2 regions of the Bacillus sp. iso_77 genome follow, and region 2 is predicted to be linked to the other one. Evidence: riboswitches for the same ligand, from Rfam matches in the RefSeq annotation. Region 2 holds a riboswitch; the other holds the start of a gene.
The links. Region 2 has a riboswitch for glycine ahead of AC0VYC_RS18645 (amino acid permease). Riboswitches for the same ligand answer to the same signal wherever they lie in the genome.

Region 1: another riboswitch for glycine. It lies ahead of gcvT (glycine cleavage system aminomethyltransferase GcvT); the one in region 2 lies ahead of AC0VYC_RS18645 (amino acid permease).

The regions. Positions count from the first base shown of each region.
Region 1 is NZ_CM149683.1:2,211,520-2,221,084, reverse strand. Features, by position in the region: gene tapA (amyloid fiber anchoring/assembly protein TapA) at 1-332, shown strand, start outside; gene sipW (signal peptidase I SipW) at 382-954, shown strand; gene tasA (biofilm matrix protein TasA) at 1,013-1,813, shown strand; gene sinR (transcriptional regulator SinR) at 1,881-2,216, opposite strand; gene AC0VYC_RS11305 (anti-repressor SinI family protein) at 2,250-2,414, opposite strand; gene AC0VYC_RS11300 (YqhG family protein) at 2,599-3,396, opposite strand; gene AC0VYC_RS11295 (DEAD/DEAH box helicase) at 3,411-5,081, opposite strand; glycine riboswitch at 5,332-5,439, shown strand; glycine riboswitch at 5,443-5,538, shown strand; gene gcvT (glycine cleavage system aminomethyltransferase GcvT) at 5,643-6,740, shown strand; gene gcvPA (aminomethyl-transferring glycine dehydrogenase subunit GcvPA) at 6,757-8,103, shown strand; gene gcvPB (aminomethyl-transferring glycine dehydrogenase subunit GcvPB) at 8,096-9,556, shown strand.
Region 2 is NZ_CM149683.1:3,625,776-3,635,340, forward strand. Features, by position in the region: gene AC0VYC_RS18620 (PadR family transcriptional regulator) at 1-539, shown strand, start outside; gene AC0VYC_RS18625 (DUF4188 domain-containing protein) at 544-1,032, shown strand; gene AC0VYC_RS18630 (NUDIX hydrolase) at 1,043-1,666, opposite strand; gene AC0VYC_RS18635 (helix-turn-helix transcriptional regulator) at 1,837-2,043, shown strand; gene AC0VYC_RS18640 (DUF3169 family protein) at 2,040-2,720, shown strand; gene AC0VYC_RS18645 (amino acid permease) at 2,767-4,113, opposite strand; glycine riboswitch at 4,276-4,355, opposite strand; gene AC0VYC_RS18650 (LacI family DNA-binding transcriptional regulator) at 4,632-5,648, shown strand; gene AC0VYC_RS18655 (MFS transporter) at 6,094-7,275, shown strand; gene AC0VYC_RS18660 (shikimate 5-dehydrogenase) at 7,294-8,196, shown strand; gene AC0VYC_RS18665 (MFS transporter) at 8,244-9,437, opposite strand.

The DNA.
Region 1 (9,565 bases), 1.4 Mb from region 2:
AAACGATCATTGAGGGGACAGTCTGTGCGCCTCAAAAGCTGAGCATGTCACTAAAAAATATTGGACAACCCATCGCGCACTCTGAATGGAAGTGGGAACTACATAAAGTAGAGAGTGTTCAGGTGCCATTACAAGATGGCCATGTTATTGAAAAAGGTGCTATACAGTCCCTCTCATCAGAAGAAACGACGACTGTCACGGCAGTTAAAGCAAAAACAAATGGAATCTATTTGTTTAAAATCTATTATCCTAAAGGGTTTGGTGGTTCTGAAAAGCCATTCTTTACGTCTCAACATATGCAGCTTTCAAACTGTCAAGAAAAGGCGTCCTAAATAGGGGTTGCCTGCTGAATGAAACATGATATGTAAAGGGGAGAAAGGTATGAAAAAGTGGATGAAAATGTCTGGGAGTATTCTTTACGCGCTGGTCTTCACGATGATGATTGTGTGTATTATTGTCGTGTTGTCATCAAGGACAACAGGCGGAGATCCTCAGATTTTTGGTTATGAGTTCAAGCAAGTATTATCTGGATCAATGGAACCGGAATTTTCGACTGGTTCATTGATTGTTGTGAAACATGTCACCTCACCTGAAACACTCAAAAAAGGGGATATTATTACGTTTCAAACGAAGCAAGACCAATCCTTTGTGACTCACCGCATTGTTGGGGTGAAAGGAAAAGGAGTAAATAAAGCCTTTGAGACAAAAGGAGACCACAATATGTATCAAGACGGCACGCTCGTCAAAGCGAATCAAGTGACTGCGCAGTATACGGGCGTGAACATTCCTTATGCAGGAAAGCTTCTTTCGTATGCAGGAACTTCTGCTGGGACCGCTCTTTTGCTCATTATTCCAGGGGTGATGCTGCTTGTTTATTCAACCATTCATTTTGTTGGTGCTGCCAAACATCGAAGACATACGGCTGAGTTACACATGTCAGAGGAACAAGCATAAATTTTCGTTTGTAACCTAAATCAGGTTTCAATAAAACAATTTATTAGGGGGTTCAATCATGGCAATGAAAAAATCAATTCGTTTAGGTGTTTTATCGGGAGCGTTAGGTCTTGCTTTAATTGGCGGGGGAACGTGGGCTGCATTTAATGATGTTGAGACGGCAAACGCGGTCTACTCTACAGGAGAGCTGAATCTATCTGCAAAAGAGAATTCCGGCGCCATCAACCTTGCGAACATAAAACCCGGTGACCGTATAAAGAAGGAATTTAATTTTGAAAATAAAGGGTCTCTTGCAATTAATCAAGTGCTGATGAGTCTTGATTATAGCCAGTTTCAAGATGGAACATCAGCGAAGAATGGCGGGAAGAATACAGCTGAAGAATTCCTCAGCCAATTTCAGGTGAGTGTTCTAACGGTTGGAGCCGAAGGTGGGAATGGATACCCGAAAAATATTATTTTAGACCATGCAAACCTGCTTGATCTGCATCTATTAACGTCAAAGCAGGATCAGACCGCATTTGAAAAGCTTCGTCATGCCGTCGATGAGAAGTTTTTACATGAAAGTGGTAAAATTAATGTTGCCACCGTTGATGGATCAACAGCTCCAGAGTATGACGGCATTCCAAAGAATCCGTTTGATTACGATAAAATGGAAATGATCATTGAATTTGTCAATGACCAGACGAAGGATAAAGCGGGTAACTATATCCAAAATAAATACCAAGGCGATGCGATTCAAGTTGATCTTTCCTTCGAAGCGACTCAGTGGAATGGTTTAACGATCAATCCAAAAAAGCATACGGATGAAAAAGGCTACGTGAAAGAAAACGAAAAAGCACACAGCGAAGATAAAAAATAAAGTCAGTCTTTAGACTGATAACAAGATCTGCATAGCAATTGGAGGAGTATGCGCTAAAATATGCGCATTACTCCTCTTCTTGCTTTTTTTTCCAGATTTGATAATCTAAAAATTCACGAAATTGCTTTTTCGAAACCCCTGATGTCATTGCATCTCGAACTAGTTTTTCCCATTCACTATCTAATTGACCATCGTATTCGGTTTCATCATTTTCGTTTAACAGTGTATGAACCGAGACGTCCAGAACAGCGGAGACTTTTTCAAGAAATTGAATGGAGGGGTTTGTTTGCAAGTTTCTTTCTATTGAACTTAAATAAGACTTCGCTACCCCAGCCTTTTCGGCCAGTTCTGATAGTGAGTAGCCTTTTTCATTGCGGTATTGTTTAATACGCTGGCCAATCAATGTCATCACCTTCCTTTCGATATTATAGCACATTCAGAAAGGTTTGATAGAATGACTTCTTGCCATAGGGGGAGACTCAGAGGACTTTTCGCGTGATTTGAGAAAATGACGGACTTCTTCTACTGTTAGTCCTGCTTTGCGCGCTTCGCGTAATAATTGAACCCATTCACTGTCTAATAACTTCGTTTTCTTTTCCATACAAATACCCTCCTAAAATACTGAATCGTGTATTTCAGGCACTTAACGCATGAAATGGAAAAACACAGGTGATAAGACCTCATAGATTGCTTGCGTCATGTTTCCGCCCAATACAAACAGACAAACGTTGCTTTTGATTGATCGAAAATTTGATATCACATGAAAGGGAGGGAGACTCGCTAAGTCAGCCTCCTCTTTTTTGCTGTAAGTAAAAAAGTCCGCCATTTTCAATCGTAAGACTGATTTTTGGTTCGTATAAAGTTTTAAGTGCTTGTCTTTCTATTTCATATTCTACAGATGTGTCTGAAGTCCCTTCATAAAATTGGTTTAAAAGTTCCGAGTCTTCTTTCCACTTTTGAACAGCTCTTACCGCCCAATCATCCGGCTCTTCATTGGCATAACGTTCCATCAGGCTGTAAAGCCGTTTGACGCCGCTCTCTGGCTTAATCATCGTACTCATTGTGAAGCAATAATCAGGAATTTGAGACGATAGCTCACGCGCTTCCAGCTTCTCTTGAAATTGTTCGATGACTTCTCCGCGTATTAGATGAAGTCCAAGAGACAGCAGTTTGTCTTTTTTACGGTCTGCCAGATAGGATATTTTGACATTGAGACCAAGCCACGGCTCCAGTGCGATCTGGCTGTTTGTGAGCGGTCTGACTTTTTCGTACAGCCGAATAAAACGGCCTTGCTGTTTCACAACCTCGAATATTTGGAATAAACGAGGGGAGCCGAAGTGGACAAATTCTCCTTCGACCGTGTCATCAGCTTTTTTTTGATCGGTGATCAAAGTCAATTGCCGTGGCTCAGGTACGCCTCCCGTTTTTTCGAGCCAATGCCAATAAAAAGGACGGTTCATGATCAATTTATCCATTTCGATTGTCAGCTGTACGGTCATGTGCCCTGCACTTTCTTCAAGTATGTCGCATTGATTTGCCTGAAAGAAACGGAGAAGAAATGTGTGAATCTCGCGCTGCTCCATTGGTCAACTCTCCTTTATGAACCTTGCTGTCTTTCTTCTAAAAGCGGTGTTTGTGCTTCTGTTAAATAGGAAGCAAATTGGGTTAATTTCTTTTTCATGTCTACGTCAGACTCGTGCTGGAAGAGAATTTGATGCAATTCTGTTTCAGCATCTTGGATATCAATTCGGGTTAAAATATCATCTAGATCACCAATGACGTTTTCAAACAGCTGAATTTTTTCATATAAAAGTTTTAAAATATGTTCTTCAACTGTCCCGCTAGTTGCCATATTGTAAATGTGGACATCCCGCTCTTGACCGAGCCGGTGAATACGTCCAATTCTTTGTTCCAAGCGCATTGGGTTCCACGGAAGGTCGTAGTTGATGATTTGGTTGCAAAACTGAAGGTTGATCCCTTCGCCGCCTGCTTCTGTCGCAATGAGCACTTGCGCCCGCTCTCTAAATAAATCTTTCATCCAGTCTTTTTTACTCCGTTTAAACCCACCTCGAAAAGGAACCGAACTGATGCCGTTTTGCTGGAGAAACCATTGCAAATAAATTTGTGTCGCACGGTATTCAGTGAAGATAATGACTTTTTCATTTAATTGCTGAATGAGTTTAACGACTTCAAGTGCTTTAGAATTTTGTTCTACCTGGTTGATTTTCTCCATGATGTGCATCATCGCAGAAGCACCTAGAATGTGTTTTTCCTCTTCTTGCATTTTTTTAATGGTCATATAGACGGCCTCACGACTCGAACAGCATTCTCGTTCTAAGGTCATAATTGAAAACATGTGCTTCGTATAGGAAGGGTTTTCTTTTAACTTGCAAATTTCATCATATAGTGCTTGTTCTGTCGGGGAGAAATCAATAGAAATCGTCTTTACATGACGCTTTGACCATTCGATGCCAGTGTCTTGTCGCCGGTTCCGAATCATCACTTTATTGACTAACTGTTTTAGCCGGTCATGGTCCTCAAGTTGAAGGTCTTTTTTGGCAAATAGGTCTTTAAACTGTGTTTCATTACCTAAATGGCCTGGCTTCAACAGAGAAACGAGATTAAAAATTTCTCCTATTCGATTTTGAATAGGTGTGGCTGTGAGCAGTAAGCAGAACTTTTTATTCAAATTTCTCACAAACTCATAGTTTTTCGTTTTATTGTTTTTCAGTTTGTGTGCTTCATCAATAATGACCATATCGTAGGAGATGGATAAGATCGTGTCCCGATGTGGTTGTCTTTTGGCTGTATCAATTGAGGAAACCACAACATCGCACTGCTCCCACACATAGCTCTTCTTTTGCTCGACAGCATCTATGTAAAATTTCGTCCGCAGTTCTTGTACCCATTGGGACACAAGGGAGGCGGGTACGAGAATGAGAATCTTCTTGGCAAGTCCGCGAATCATGTATTCTTTGATAATCAGTCCTGCTTCAACGGTTTTTCCAAGACCCACTTCATCTGCTAAAATGGCTTTCCCATTCATCTCTTCTACGACTCTTCTAGCGACTTCGAGCTGGTGTTTTAAAGGAGTAAATGCAGGCAGGTGCGCAGGTGCTTGCAGTCCTTCAAATGAATCAATGGCTGTCACTTTTTGTACCTGTGCTGCTAAACGGTACATATCCCAATTCGCCCAGGGACCGTCTGCTGTAAGCCGCTTTTGAAATTCACTTGCCCATTTTTGATCAAATATCGTTTGAATATTCAATGTGACCGCCTGCCTTTCTGGTAGAGTGATGATAAAATCGTTCTGTTTTTAAACGCTTCATTTTTTCATAGCGATTTAAAAGATGTTATATATCAATAAAAGCGAACGATAATGAATGATTATTTTAAAAATGTTAATGATTTTTCTGTTGCTCTTCATCCATTTCTAATGGTAGGATGTTGGTAAGTGATCTAGAGAATAAGTCACCCATTTTGATAGTATGTCCAATAAAGGTGAAGAATATGAGCGGATGATGGTATGGGGAGAGACCTAGCGGTTATTTTGCACTGACAGGCGCCGAAGGAGCAAGCTGAATTGGTTCAGTGAATCTCTCAGGCAAAAGTACTCTTACCGGACGCAACTCTGGAGAGTGTTTGCGCAGCGATTTTTAGCAAACCACCAAAGGGGAAAACGCACAATGATGTTGTGCTGTAAACTTTCAGGTGCAAGGACAGAGACTTCTTTTTGATAAAAGGGAGCGCTCTGTCCTTTTTTGCTGTGATTTTTTTCTGAAAATTCAGCTTGTGATGTGCACTGTAAGAAAAAAGGGGGAAACGATTGATGTTGAAACGAACACCGCTTTTTCATGCGTATGAAACGTTTGGCGCAAAAACCATTGACTTCGGGGGCTGGGAATTACCTGTCCAATTTTCTTCCATTAAAGAAGAACATGAAGCTGTTCGAACAAAAGCAGGGCTGTTTGACGTGTCTCACATGGGTGAGGTGGAAGTCACAGGTCAGGGAGCCCTTCCTTTTTTACAAAGGTTATTAACCAATGATCTGTCAAAGCTGACAGACGGTAAGGCACTATATACAGCCATGTGTTATGAGGATGGCGGAACGGTGGATGATCTGCTTGTCTACCAAAAAGAAAAGAACAACTATTTACTTGTGATCAATGCTTCAAATATTGAAAAAGATGTGGATTGGCTGCTGAAACATCAAGGTGAGGAAGACGTTTTCATTAAAAATGTCTCTGATCAAACCGCCTTGTTAGCCCTTCAAGGGCCTCTTGCTGCTGACATCATCAAAGATGTTGCGGATGAAGAGGTAACATCACTGAAGCCATTTACATTTTTATCAAAAGCGATAATTGCGCAAAAAGAGGTGCTTGTCTCAAGAACCGGCTACACAGGAGAAGATGGCTTTGAAATCTACTGCCAGTCAGAAGATGCTGTTCACCTTTGGACCGCTTTATTAGAAGCCGGACAGCCGAAAGGACTGATCCCATGTGGACTCGGTGCACGTGACACCTTAAGATTTGAAGCAAGACTCCCGCTTTATGGCCAAGAGCTCACGAAGGATATTTCTCCTTTAGAAGGCGGCATTGGTTTTGCTGTTAAAACGGATAAAGAAGCAGATTTTATCGGAAAAGATGCACTTAAAAAACAAAAAGAAGAAGGACCGAAGCGAAAGCTTGTCGGGATTGAAATGATAGATAAGGGGATTCCGCGGACAGACTATCCGGTCTTCTCAGGAGATAAGCAGATTGGTGTAGTCACAACCGGTACACAATCTCCAACATTAAAGAAAAATATTGGGCTTGCCTTGATTGAAACATCAGAGGCGCAGCTTGGGACAGAAGTGGAAGTGCAAGTTCGTAAAAAACGTCTAAAAGCCAAAATCGTCGCCACACCATTTTATAAAAGAGCCAAATAACGAGGAGGAATAGAGGATGAAGCACAGGTATTTGCCGCAAACAGAGCAAGATCAAAAAGAAATGCTGGATGTCATCGGTGTTCAGTCAATTGATGAGCTTTTCTCAGATATCCCAGAGAAAGTCAGATTCAAAGGTGCGTACAACATCAAAGAAGCCGCATCTGAAACAGAGCTAGTGCGGGAATTGTCTCGTCTTGCTGCAAAAAATAAAGATACAGTGGCCTATGCCTCGTTTTTAGGTGCTGGTGTGTATGATCATTACCAGCCTGTGATTGTCGACCATGTGATTTCACGTTCTGAATTTTATACAGCGTACACACCTTATCAGCCTGAAATTTCTCAAGGTGAATTGCAGGCAATCTTTGAATTTCAAACAATGATCGCTGAGCTGACCGGTATGGATCTTGCCAACTCCTCGATGTATGATGGCGGAACGGCATTAGCTGAAGCGGCGATGCTGGCAGCAGGACATACAAAAAAGAAAAAGATTGTGGTATCTGAGACGGTTCATCCTGAATCAAGAGCGGTGCTGAAAACATATGCGAAAGGACAGCATATTGAAGTCGTCGAGGTACCTGCGCGAAAAGGTCAGACCGATCTAGCCGCATTAGAAGAAGCCGTCTGCGACGAAACAGCAGCGGTCCTTGTACAATACCCAAACTTCTTCGGTGTTGTTGAACCATTAAAGGACATTGAACCGATTGCGCATAAAGGGAAAAGTTTATTCATCGTCTCAAGTAACCCGCTTGCACTTGGTTTACTGACACCACCAGGAAAGCTTGGGGCAGATATTGTCGTTGGTGATGCGCAGCCATTTGGCATTCCAGCTGCATTTGGCGGACCTCATTGTGGATATTTCGCTGTGACGAAAAAATTAATGCGAAAAGTGCCGGGACGTTTAGTCGGGCAAACAGAAGACGAGAACGGTGTGCGAGGATTTGTGCTGACCCTTCAAGCGCGCGAGCAGCATATCCGAAGAGACAAAGCGACTTCAAATATTTGTTCAAATCAAGCATTAAATGCGTTAGCCGCTTCTGTTGCGATGACGGCGCTTGGGAAAACAGGTATCAAAGACATTGCCTATCAAAACGTACAAAAGGCCCATTATGCCAAGACGCAGGCAGAAAAACATGGGTTACAGGCTGAAATAGAGGGTGCTCATTTTAATGAATTTGTGTTGAAACTGAATGAACCTGTGAAAGAAGCGAATGAGCGATTGCTTAAAAAAGGAATCATCGGCGGATATGACTTGGGACGGGATTATCCAGAGCTTCAGCAGCATATGCTCGTCGCTGTGACAGAACTAAGAACAAAAGAAGAAATTGATACGTTCATCAAGGAATTGGGGGATCGTCATGAATAAACAAGATCAGCCGCTTATTTTTGAATTATCCAAAGAAGGAAGAATTGGTTACAGCCTGCCTGATTTAGACGTACCTGAGGAGAAGCTCCCAGATTTATTTGATGAAGCGTATATCCGCCATGAAGATGCTAAGCTGCCAGAGGTTTCTGAACTGGATATTATGCGTCACTACACAGCATTATCTAGGCGTAATCACGGGGTCGATTCTGGCTTTTATCCTCTAGGCTCTTGTACGATGAAATATAATCCAAAGATTAACGAAAAGGTGGCACGTCTTGCAGGTTTCTCGCATGTGCATCCACTTCAAGAGGCAGACACTGTGCAAGGTGCATTAGAGTTACTTTATGATTTAGGTGACCATTTAGAAGAAATTACAGGAATGGACGCCGTGACATTACAGCCTGCGGCAGGAGCACATGGCGAATGGACGGGGCTCATGATGATTCGTGCATACCATGAAGCAAGAGGAGATCTTAAACGAACAAAAGTCATCGTGCCTGATTCTGCTCATGGAACAAATCCCGCATCTGCAACAGTAGCAGGATTTGAAACGATTACGGTGGCATCTAATGAACATGGGCTTGTCGATTTAGACGACCTGCGCCGTGTTGTCAATGAAGAAACGGCGGCTCTCATGCTCACAAATCCAAATACACTCGGCCTTTTTGAAGAAAATATTTTAGAAATGGCTGAAATCGTTCACGGAGCAGGCGGGAAGCTTTATTATGATGGAGCGAACTTAAATGCTGTATTAAGCAGAGCAAGACCGGGGGATATGGGATTTGATGTGGTTCACTTAAATCTTCATAAAACCTTTACAGGTCCACACGGAGGAGGAGGCCCTGGTTCAGGTCCAGTTGGTGTGAAAAAGGATTTGATTCCATATTTGCCAAAGCCAGTGCTTGTGAAGAAAGAAGGTCGTTATTTCTTTGATTACGATCGTCCAGAATCTATTGGCCGTGTGAAACCGTTCTATGGGAACTTTGGTATCAATGTCAGAGCGTATGCGTATATCCGCTCTATGGGACCAGACGGCTTAAAAGCTGTAACTGATCATGCGGTGTTGAATGCAAACTATATGATGCGCCGCTTATGTGCTCATTATGATTTGCCATTTGACCGCCACTGTAAGCATGAATTTGTCCTTTCAGGTAAACGTCAAAAGAAACTAGGTGTGCGGACACTTGATATTGCCAAACGATTACTTGATTTTGGCTATCATCCGCCAACGATTTACTTCCCACTAAATGTAGAGGAATGTATCATGATTGAACCAACTGAAACAGAATCAAAAGAAACCCTTGATGCATTTATTGAAGCGATGATTCAAATTGCAAAAGAAGCGGAAGAGAACCCAGAAATCGTACAGGAAGCACCACATACAACCGTTGTGAAACGAATGGATGAAACAAAGGCTGCACGGAATCCAGTGCTGGTTTTTGAAAGAAAATAAAAAGACTCA
Region 2 (9,565 bases):
ATGATACGACGTATGCGATTTTGGGGATTTTAACGACAGATTGTAAGTCTGGGTATGAAGTGAAGCAATTAATTGATAGGAGCTTGCATCACTTTTGGAAAATTAGTTATGGACAAATTTATCCAGCTTTAAAGTTAATAGTCGAGGAAGGGCTTGCGAAGGTTTCACCCGCTTCTACAACTGGGCGCTCAGACAAGCGGGAGTATCATCTGACTGAAAAAGGGCTGGACACGTTGAGGCAATGGCTGGCGCAGCCGCTCGATCAAGTACCATCAGAACGAAATGAAGTGTTATTAAAGTTATTCTTTGGTCAATATCTTTCGTTTGAGAAAAAATTGGTGCTTTTACAAGATTATGAGAGGCAGCTCCGTATCCGTTATGAGACATATGTTGCGATTGAACAAAACATTCAAGAGCTGTATCCAGATGAAGCTGATGCGAAGTATTGGCTATATACATTAGATTACGGAAAGAAAGTGGCGCAGGCTGGAATTGATTGGTGCGTGGAGACCTGTGAATCGATGAAGAAAGAAGGATGAACAAATGAAAAAAAATATACGTGCTGGCAGGTATACAACAGACAATTCTGAGCCGATTGTTGTGTTCATTATCGGAATGAGAATCAATAAACGCTGGGCTGTCCATCAATGGTTGCCAGTATTTAAGGCGATGCCGGGGATGATCAAAGAACTTTATACACATCAAGAAGAGCTTGGTTTTCTCGGGACAGAAAATTACTTCGGTTTACGCACCACCACCATGATCCAATATTGGAAATCAACAGATGATCTCCTTGCCTACGCCAAGATGGAGAAGCATTTGGCTGCTTGGAAAGGATTTAACCAAAGAGCACGAAATAATGACGCGGTCGGAATTTATCATGAAACGTATCAAATTCAAGCCGGATCATATGAATCTATCTACGTGAACATGCCTTCATATGGATTGAGCCAAGCTAAAGCACCCATCCTAATTGGAAAAGGGAAAGGAAAAGAAACCGCAAAAGAACGCCTTTCCACAACAAATTCCTAGAGCTGATTCTCTAGGAATTTCTTTTTGCAACCATCACAAAATGTTTTAATATGCGGGCAGTTAATCCCCAAATGGTGTAACGATCGTAATCATAAAACCACTCCTCAATCGAACGACTCCCCCAGCTGTATTTTTCACCATTCATGATTTTTTCATAAGGAAAGTCCTCTCCTGGTGTTGGCTGCACCGATACATGGTGTAAGTATGGTTCGTATTGGCTGAGCCATGATAGAGGCACAGTAAAGGTCTCCTCTACTTCTTCTTGATTAAAGGAATGTTTGACCTGCTGTTCATCAATGATTCCGACAAATGGATATACCACAAAGGATGGAGAGGCAATATAAGGACTGAGCTGTCCTAACACCTTGACGGATTCGGGCGGAATCCCTAGTTCTTCATATGTTTCCCGCAGTGCAGCTTCTTGTGCGGTTTCGTCGCCGTCGAGTTTGCCGCCAGGGAAGCTAATATCGCCAGGCTGTTTTCTCATCGTCAGTGATCGCACTTCAAATAAAACATGCCATTCCCCGTTTACTTGCACCAAAGGGACAAGGACTGCCGCTTTGAACGCTGTCTCTTCTCCGATAAATAGCGGCTGTGATTGATGTAAGTCACTTTTTAATTGATCAATGAACATGGGCATCACCTATTTTCCGTTTCTCTTTTCTTTAGCGTATCATTGATTTCCTTTTGAATAAAGGCGATCTTTCTGACAATTATTTTTATCATTTTGACAACTATACTTGTCAAAATGAATATAATACTTTACAATCAAGATAACATTTTGATCAGAGTTGAGGTGACAGAATGAAAAATCGGCTAAAAGAGCTGCGGGCACGTGATGGTTTAAACCAAACGGAGCTTGCGAAACGGGCAAAGGTTTCCCGCCAGACGATCAGCTTAATGGAACGAGATGAATTAATGCCGTCTCTCTTACTTGCTATGAGGCTTTCACGTATTTTTCAAGAACCCATTGAACAAATTTTTCTATTCGAGGAGGATGAACTCACATGAAAACTGTATACAAAATGCTCTTAGGTGCTCTCCTTGGTTTTCTCGGTGCTTACTGTTTACTGGCAGCCGAATTTGAGCTGACACTTCTGCAAGCTGCATTTGAAGCGACTCTTGTCATCACTGGCTTGACAGTTCTATTCATCATTTATTGTTTTTCAGGCATTTCACGCATGAAGAAAAGAGTCTCTCTTTCGGTATCTGGTGATGAGGAGGATGAACTGGAGGTAAAACAGTACCGAACCTTTACTGATGTAACGTTAGCTAATACGGTGAGTACCATTTTATCGATTATTGCAATTGGTATTTCCATCGTAACCGAGCAACCACTCTGGCTGATTCTCGCAAATGCTGCCTTATTTTTGATCACCGTCATTCTTTCTTATGCATCGATCTCTGTCCTAAAGCTCGTCTATCCTAATCGTCACCTACCTAGTCCAACCGATAAAGATTATGGCAAAAAACTGCTCGCCATTTCTGATGAAGGCGAAAAGCATGTGATGCTCGATGGGCTTTTTCACACTTTTCAAATGATGAATATTTTATTGACCGGTGCCATGTTTATTTTGATTGTCTATTCTCTTGGCGCCAATCACTCTCAGCTCTTCTCCATCATCGTCGTTGGACTTGTTCTGATCATTCTTAATGCATACTATATGTTGAAGATTCGAAATCGTTAAATAAGCAAAAGCACAGCCATTTAAAAAGGCTGTGCTTTTTTGTTCATTATGCTGACCGACGTTTCTGTCGTGCATAAATCAAAAATAAGAACCCAAACCATACGGGTGTCAATAACAGGGCTGGACGTGTTGCATCAGCGAAAAGCATGATGACAAGAATGGCAGCAAAGAGCACAAGAACCGCTATATTCACAAAAGGTGTAAATGGCGCTTTAAAGGTAGACGCCTTATGCAGTTCAGGACGTGTCTTCTTATATTTCAAATGACATATTAAAATAATACTCCATACCCAAATGAAACAAATGGCACTAATCGTTGTCACAATACCGAAGGCTTGTTCAGGAATTAGCTTGCTTAAAAGAGCCCCTACTGACACCACAATTGTCGACACAAACAGGGCATTACTTGGAACAGCATGTTTATTCAGTCGGCCAAAAGATGCCGGTCCTTGTTTTTGATGACTGAGATTATACAAAATTCGGCTCGTTGAGAACATGCCGCTATTACAAGCAGACGCCGCAGATGTCAGGACGACAAAGTTGATGAGTCCCGCCGCTACTGGTATCCCAATGAGCCCAAAGGTTTTCACAAAAGGACTTTCTGATGCACTGAGTTCTGTCCATGGGTTGATGCATAGTAATACAAAAATCGCACCTACATAGAAAAATAGAATTCTTAATGGAATTTTATTAATCGCGGACGGGATATTTTTTTGCGGATTCGCTGTTTCTGCTGCTGACACACCGACAAGTTCCACGCCCACATACGCAAAAATCACCATCTGGAATGACAATAAGAAGCCTGTCACACCATTTGGAAATAATCCTCCGTGTGACCACAGATTCGTTACCGTCACGGGCCCTGCATCTGTTTGGAAACCAATGATTAACAGGACAATTCCAACGCCAATCAACAGTAATATCGTAATCACTTTAATCAGTGCAAACCAAAATTCCATTTCTCCAAAAAGCTTCACCGTTAATAAATTAAATCCTAGCAAAATCAATAAACAAATAATAGCAGGAATCCACTGCGGAATATCAAACCAGTACTGCACATACACCCCGACCGCAATAACATCCGCCATCGCTGTCATAATCCAGCAAAACCAATACGTCCATCCTGTCACAAAGGAAGCCCATGGTCCAAGATAATCCTCTGCTATATCCGTTAAAGACTGATAGCCCGCCTTAGATAAGAGCAATTCTCCAAGTGCCCTCATGACAAAAAAGATGGCCATTCCGACAATTAAGTACGCAAAAATGATCGATGGTCCAGCCAATTGAATGGCCTTTCCAGACCCTAAAAACAGCCCAGTTCCAATCGTTCCGCCAATGGCAATTAATTGAACATGACGGTTTGATAAATCTCGCTTTAACTCTTGTTGTGCCAATTTCAACACCCTCCTACGACACGATCCTATACTGAAATAATGAACTCTCAAAAAGTCCATAAAAAAAGAGATTGGATGCGCTCCAATCTCACGGTCATAAAAGAATAGCAAAATAGAGAAAAGCAATACACAGTATGATCCATGCATCACAAATACAATATTTCGTACTCTTCTGTCCTTTTGCCTGAGATTGTGAACCCTTCGGCGCCGCACATACATGCGGTCTCTCCAGAAGCTGCTCCTGCCATAGTGTGACCCACAGCAATCATAGCCTTCGATATTTACTTTAAATGTTGCTATTTCTGAATAATTTTATATTTTACGCCTCTAAAAGAAAGCTGTCAATGGTAATCTTTTAAGATGTTGTTTCCTCCTTATCTGAAGCTGATATGACATCACTTCATCAACACCCCTTGATTAAGGTATAATGAAACAAAGAATGTTCGGCTCGTTTGGTGGAGACATCCATCTTGATGATGAACCATAGTTAGGCAATCCAATGAAGTTGGTGAGGACAAATGAAAAAAATGAACAAACAGCGTGTGACATTACAAGAAGTCGCTCGGCATGCCGGTGTATCGACTTCAACGGCCTCACTCGTTGTTCGCAACAACCCTAGGATCTCTGAAGCCACCCGGAAAAAAGTGCTGCAATCCATGGAGGATTTGGGATACGTGTACGATCGCGTCGCTGCCAACATGCGGTCGAAAAGTTCAAATATTGTAGGTGTGATCGTCACGGATATTTCAAACACCTTTATTTCTGAATTTTTAATCGGTGTGCAAACCACCCTTGAGTCACTTGGCTATACCGTTTTACTTGGGACAACCTTTGATAGTGTGGATAAGCAGGAGCGGCTCATCTCCACAATGGTAGAGCACCGAGTGGGTGGAATCATCTTAAATCCAGCATCGAAAAGTTCGACACGAACGGTGAAACAATTAAACAACATTCGCACACCAAAAGTATTGGCAAACCGTGAATTAGCAGATGTCCATTGTGATTATGTCGGCGTTGATTATGAACAAGGCACTTGGATGGCGGTCCATCATCTTCTTCAAAAAGGGCATCGCCGCATCGCTTTCTTAGGCGGAGTCAAATCCTCCTCGACTTGGATTGAACGGATGAAAGGGTTCAAAAGAGCCCATGATGATGAGGACCTGACGATGGATGAATCTCTTATTATTGATATGGTGCCTACCCGTGAAGGCGGGAAAGAAGCCCTTGCCCAAGTGATTGACCTTCCCGAACCACCTACTGCTATTTTTTGCTTCAGTGATTTAGTGGCGTTTGGGGTGATTCAAGAATTGGCAGCGCGTGACATCAAGCCTGGTAAAGACATTGATGTAGTTGGGTTCGATAACATCCCTGAAGCGGAGATGTATCACCCGCCGCTCACCACAGTCTCATCATTTCCACGATCTATTGGAGTCAAAGCAGCCAACCTTTTGTATCATAAAATGAACGAGCAGGATGAAGAACTGCAGCGATTGATATTAAAGCCTCAACTTCATATTCGAGAAACCTCGACATGATCATGAAAAGGAGAATTGCAAAGCGATTCTCCTTTTTTTATTGAGCAAGTCAACTATTTCTTTATTACATTTTTCTTTTTTTAAATCACAAAGTCATAAACTTGACACATTTTATACACAGGAGTATATTTATCTCGTTGCTTCTTTTAGTATATCGTTATACCTTTTGTAAACATATCGTTATTTATCATATCAACTACAGTTAAAGATGGATCTTTTGATTCTGATCAAATCGAGGAAGTCCATCAACTTATGATAACTGTTATTATTTTTAATTATTTAGTAGAACGATGTACTTATTTGAAGAACAGATGAATATTCATTATTTTTTTCATCAATCACACAAGGGGTGTTGTGATGGACTTAATATTATTTACGTTTAAGGAAATAACAAAGGGTAACAAGAATTTGGCCCGAACAGGGTTTCAAATATAGGAGTGGGAACATGAAAAATCCATACATTAAATCATCACTTGGCATGTACTTAAACTATTTTATGCTAGGCATGATCAATATTATTGTGGCCTCAAACATGGAAAGCTTATCTGAACGCTACCATGTAGATATTCCAAAAATCAGCTTGCTTGTATCAGCAATCGGGATCGGTAAATTAATTGCTCTCTTTTTCTCTGGCCGGCTGGCAGACAGCTGGGGGCGAAAACCTGTCATTATTACAGGTAACTTTCTCTACTTATTATTCTTAATTGGGATTCCAACAACGACCAATTATACATTGGCTTTCATCTTTGCCATTTCCGCAGGGATTGCAAACTCATTGCTTGATTCAGGGACATATCCTGCTTTGACAGAATCATTTCCTAAAAAAGCAAGTTCAGCTTCTGTATTAGTGAAGGCGTCTGTATCAATTGGTGCGACTGTTCTTCCATTTATCTTGGCATTCCTTATTGCACATGACATCTTCTGGGGCTGGGCATTCTTTGGTCTAGGACTTCTCTATTTACTTGTAGGCATTTACTTAATCTTTATGCCCTTCCCAAATCATAAGCAAACGGCTTCTCAAAACGATCTTCCCGTTCAAGAGCAAATGAAGGAAGAACCGAAAATGTTTGGTGAAGGTTTAGCTGTTGTACTTATGGGATTCACGTCTACTTCATTATTTGTCGTATGGCAAACTTGGCTTCCACAGCTCGGGTTGAAATTGATTGGGCTTGGCTCAGGACAAGCGACACAGCTTCTTTCTTATTTTAGTATTGGTGCACTCGTATCTGTTCTATTGCTTTCAATCGTATTAGATAAATTCATTTCACCGATTATGGTCGCCATTATTTACCCAATCGGGGCATTCCTTGCCATGCTTTCACTATTTCAAATCGAAACGTACGGCATTGTCATTGTTAGTACCTTTTTCTTAGGATTATTTACAGCCGGCATTTTCCAGTTGGCGATGAGTATTATGATGAAATTATTCCCTACAAACAAAGCAACGGCTTCATCATATGTCAACATTGCGGCAAGCTCAGCGTTTATCCTTGTTCCGCTGATTACAAGCGGACTCGTCAGCACGTACGATATTAAAATGACTTTATTCTTTGATATGATCATTGCGGTCATCAGCGTATTGTTAGCAGTCTTTGTTTTACGACGCATGAAAAAATTGTTTAGATAATTAAAGGAGATGTCAATCATGACAAACATACATGAACGTAATATTGATGGAAAAACAAAATTAGTCGGTCTTCTTGCAACACCAATCGGACACAGCCTGTCACCACGGATGCACAACCTTGGCTATACACTAACGGGAATCAACTATGCTTACCTTGCTTTTGAGGTAGGAAATGATGAACTAGAAGCAGCAGTAAACGGGATGAAAGCAATGGGTGCAGCTGGATTTAACGTATCCATGCCGAACAAAATGAAAGTACTCGATTACTTAGATGAACTAGATGATTCTGCAAAATATACTCGCGCAAGCAACACAGTTGTGAACAAAGATGGCAAGCTGGTTGGTTACAACACAGATGGTCTTGGTTATGTAAGAAACTTAATTGAACACGGCGTTGAATTAGCTGGACAAAAGGTTACACTCGTTGGATCTGGCGGCGCTGCAACACCGATCGCCATTCAGCTTGCACAATCAGGTATTCGTGAAATTAGTATTTTTGCTCGTAATGATCAATACTTTGTTCAAGCAGAAGAAAATGTAAATTACATCAACAACGAAATGAAATCATTCGGTGTCAAAGCGAATATCTTCCCACTTGAAGACAAAGACGCTTTCCGTCGTGAAGTAGCTGAAAGTGCGATCTTAGCAAACGGGACAAGCCTTGGCATGAAACCATTAGATGAGCTCAGCATTATTGACGATACTCTTGATGTATTACGCAAAGACTTAATCGTAACAGATGTCGTCTACAACCCGCAAAAAACAAAACTTCTTGCTCAAGCACAAGAAGCTGGTGCCAAAACGATTAACGGTCTTGGCATGATGCTATGGCAAGGTGCCCTTGCGTACAAACTCTTTACTGGCGAGGATATGCCTGTTGAACAAGTGAAACAAATTCTATTTGAAAATGACCGTTTCTAAACGAAACACAGAAAAAAGACGACCTCCGCTTTGGAAGTCGTCTTTTTTTATTCGTGTATCATCACACGGCGATATCGATAAAGGATATACACCGCGCCGATGATCGCCACAACAGCCACACCCGCATCAAATATAAAGATTTGCAAAATGGTCGAGTGGGTTTCGATCAAACCAGTGACGACTGGAATCACAATGGCGGACACTCCGCCTGCTGTTGAGATAATTCCTGTCATCGTCCCTTTGTTTTTCCAGAAGAACTCAGCCATTACGGTTAACGTCAGCTGAAAGACACCCGCTGTTGAAAAGCCCAATACAAATGCATTGACGGTCCCGATGACTGGAGACTTCACGACCAATAGCACACAGATAGAGGCTAATGTAATAATCGGATAGAATAGCAGCACGGTGACCGGACGAACAATGCGGCGCAAAAGAAATGCGAGCAATAAGACAGACAGCAAACCGCCCATGCTATAGTAACTAAGCAGCTTCACAGCACTGCCAGAAGCCATTCCCAATATTTCCTCACCGTACGTAGGCAGCCAAATTTGCGGCAAGGCGTACAGACCATTTGATGTAAAACTGATCACAATCAGTGCGACCCCTTCTCTCCAAAACGTAGGCTCTGATGAGAAGCGCGGAAGTCCATCATGCTCCGTCACCTGAACTTGCTCCACCTTGCGATGATTCGGAAATGGCAATGTCCACAGCATCATCACATTCACTAAATAGATAAAAGCAGGTACAAAAAACGCAAATCCATAAAACAGATCATGCTCTGCTAAAAAGAAAATAGCGAGCGGCAGAATGGTCGCCCCAATCGAAATAAACGCCTTCACCATCACATTTGCAGATCCCGAGTTTTGAGGAAAAGCTTCCATTAAAGCCGGATACGTCCCTGCATCCATCGCCGAATTCGCCACCCCTGCCAAAATCGCAAACGCAAACGCGATTTGATAATTCGGAGACAACGGGATTCCAATGAGGAACACCGCCATCAGCACCCCGGAAACCAAAATGACCGGCTTTCGTCCAAAACGATCTGACAGTACGCCCGATAAACCATACGTGAGCACCCTGCCAATACCGAGTGCAGATATCATATAACTTATCCCCGCACTATTTGTATCTAATTGTTTGATCAAAAATGGCATATTAGAAGCCAAAATAATATTGACCATACCTAATAAAAAATAATTGATATAAAGACTAGAAGCCGTTCTCAAATACGGATTCCTCATGCTGACACACCCCTCAACACATTGCAATGAAGTGACAAATAATGGTTACGCTTACAAGATTCATGCGTGAGGAGAAACAGCTTTGCAACCTTCACGTACTTGAAACATCTCATCATTTCATGCAGCTC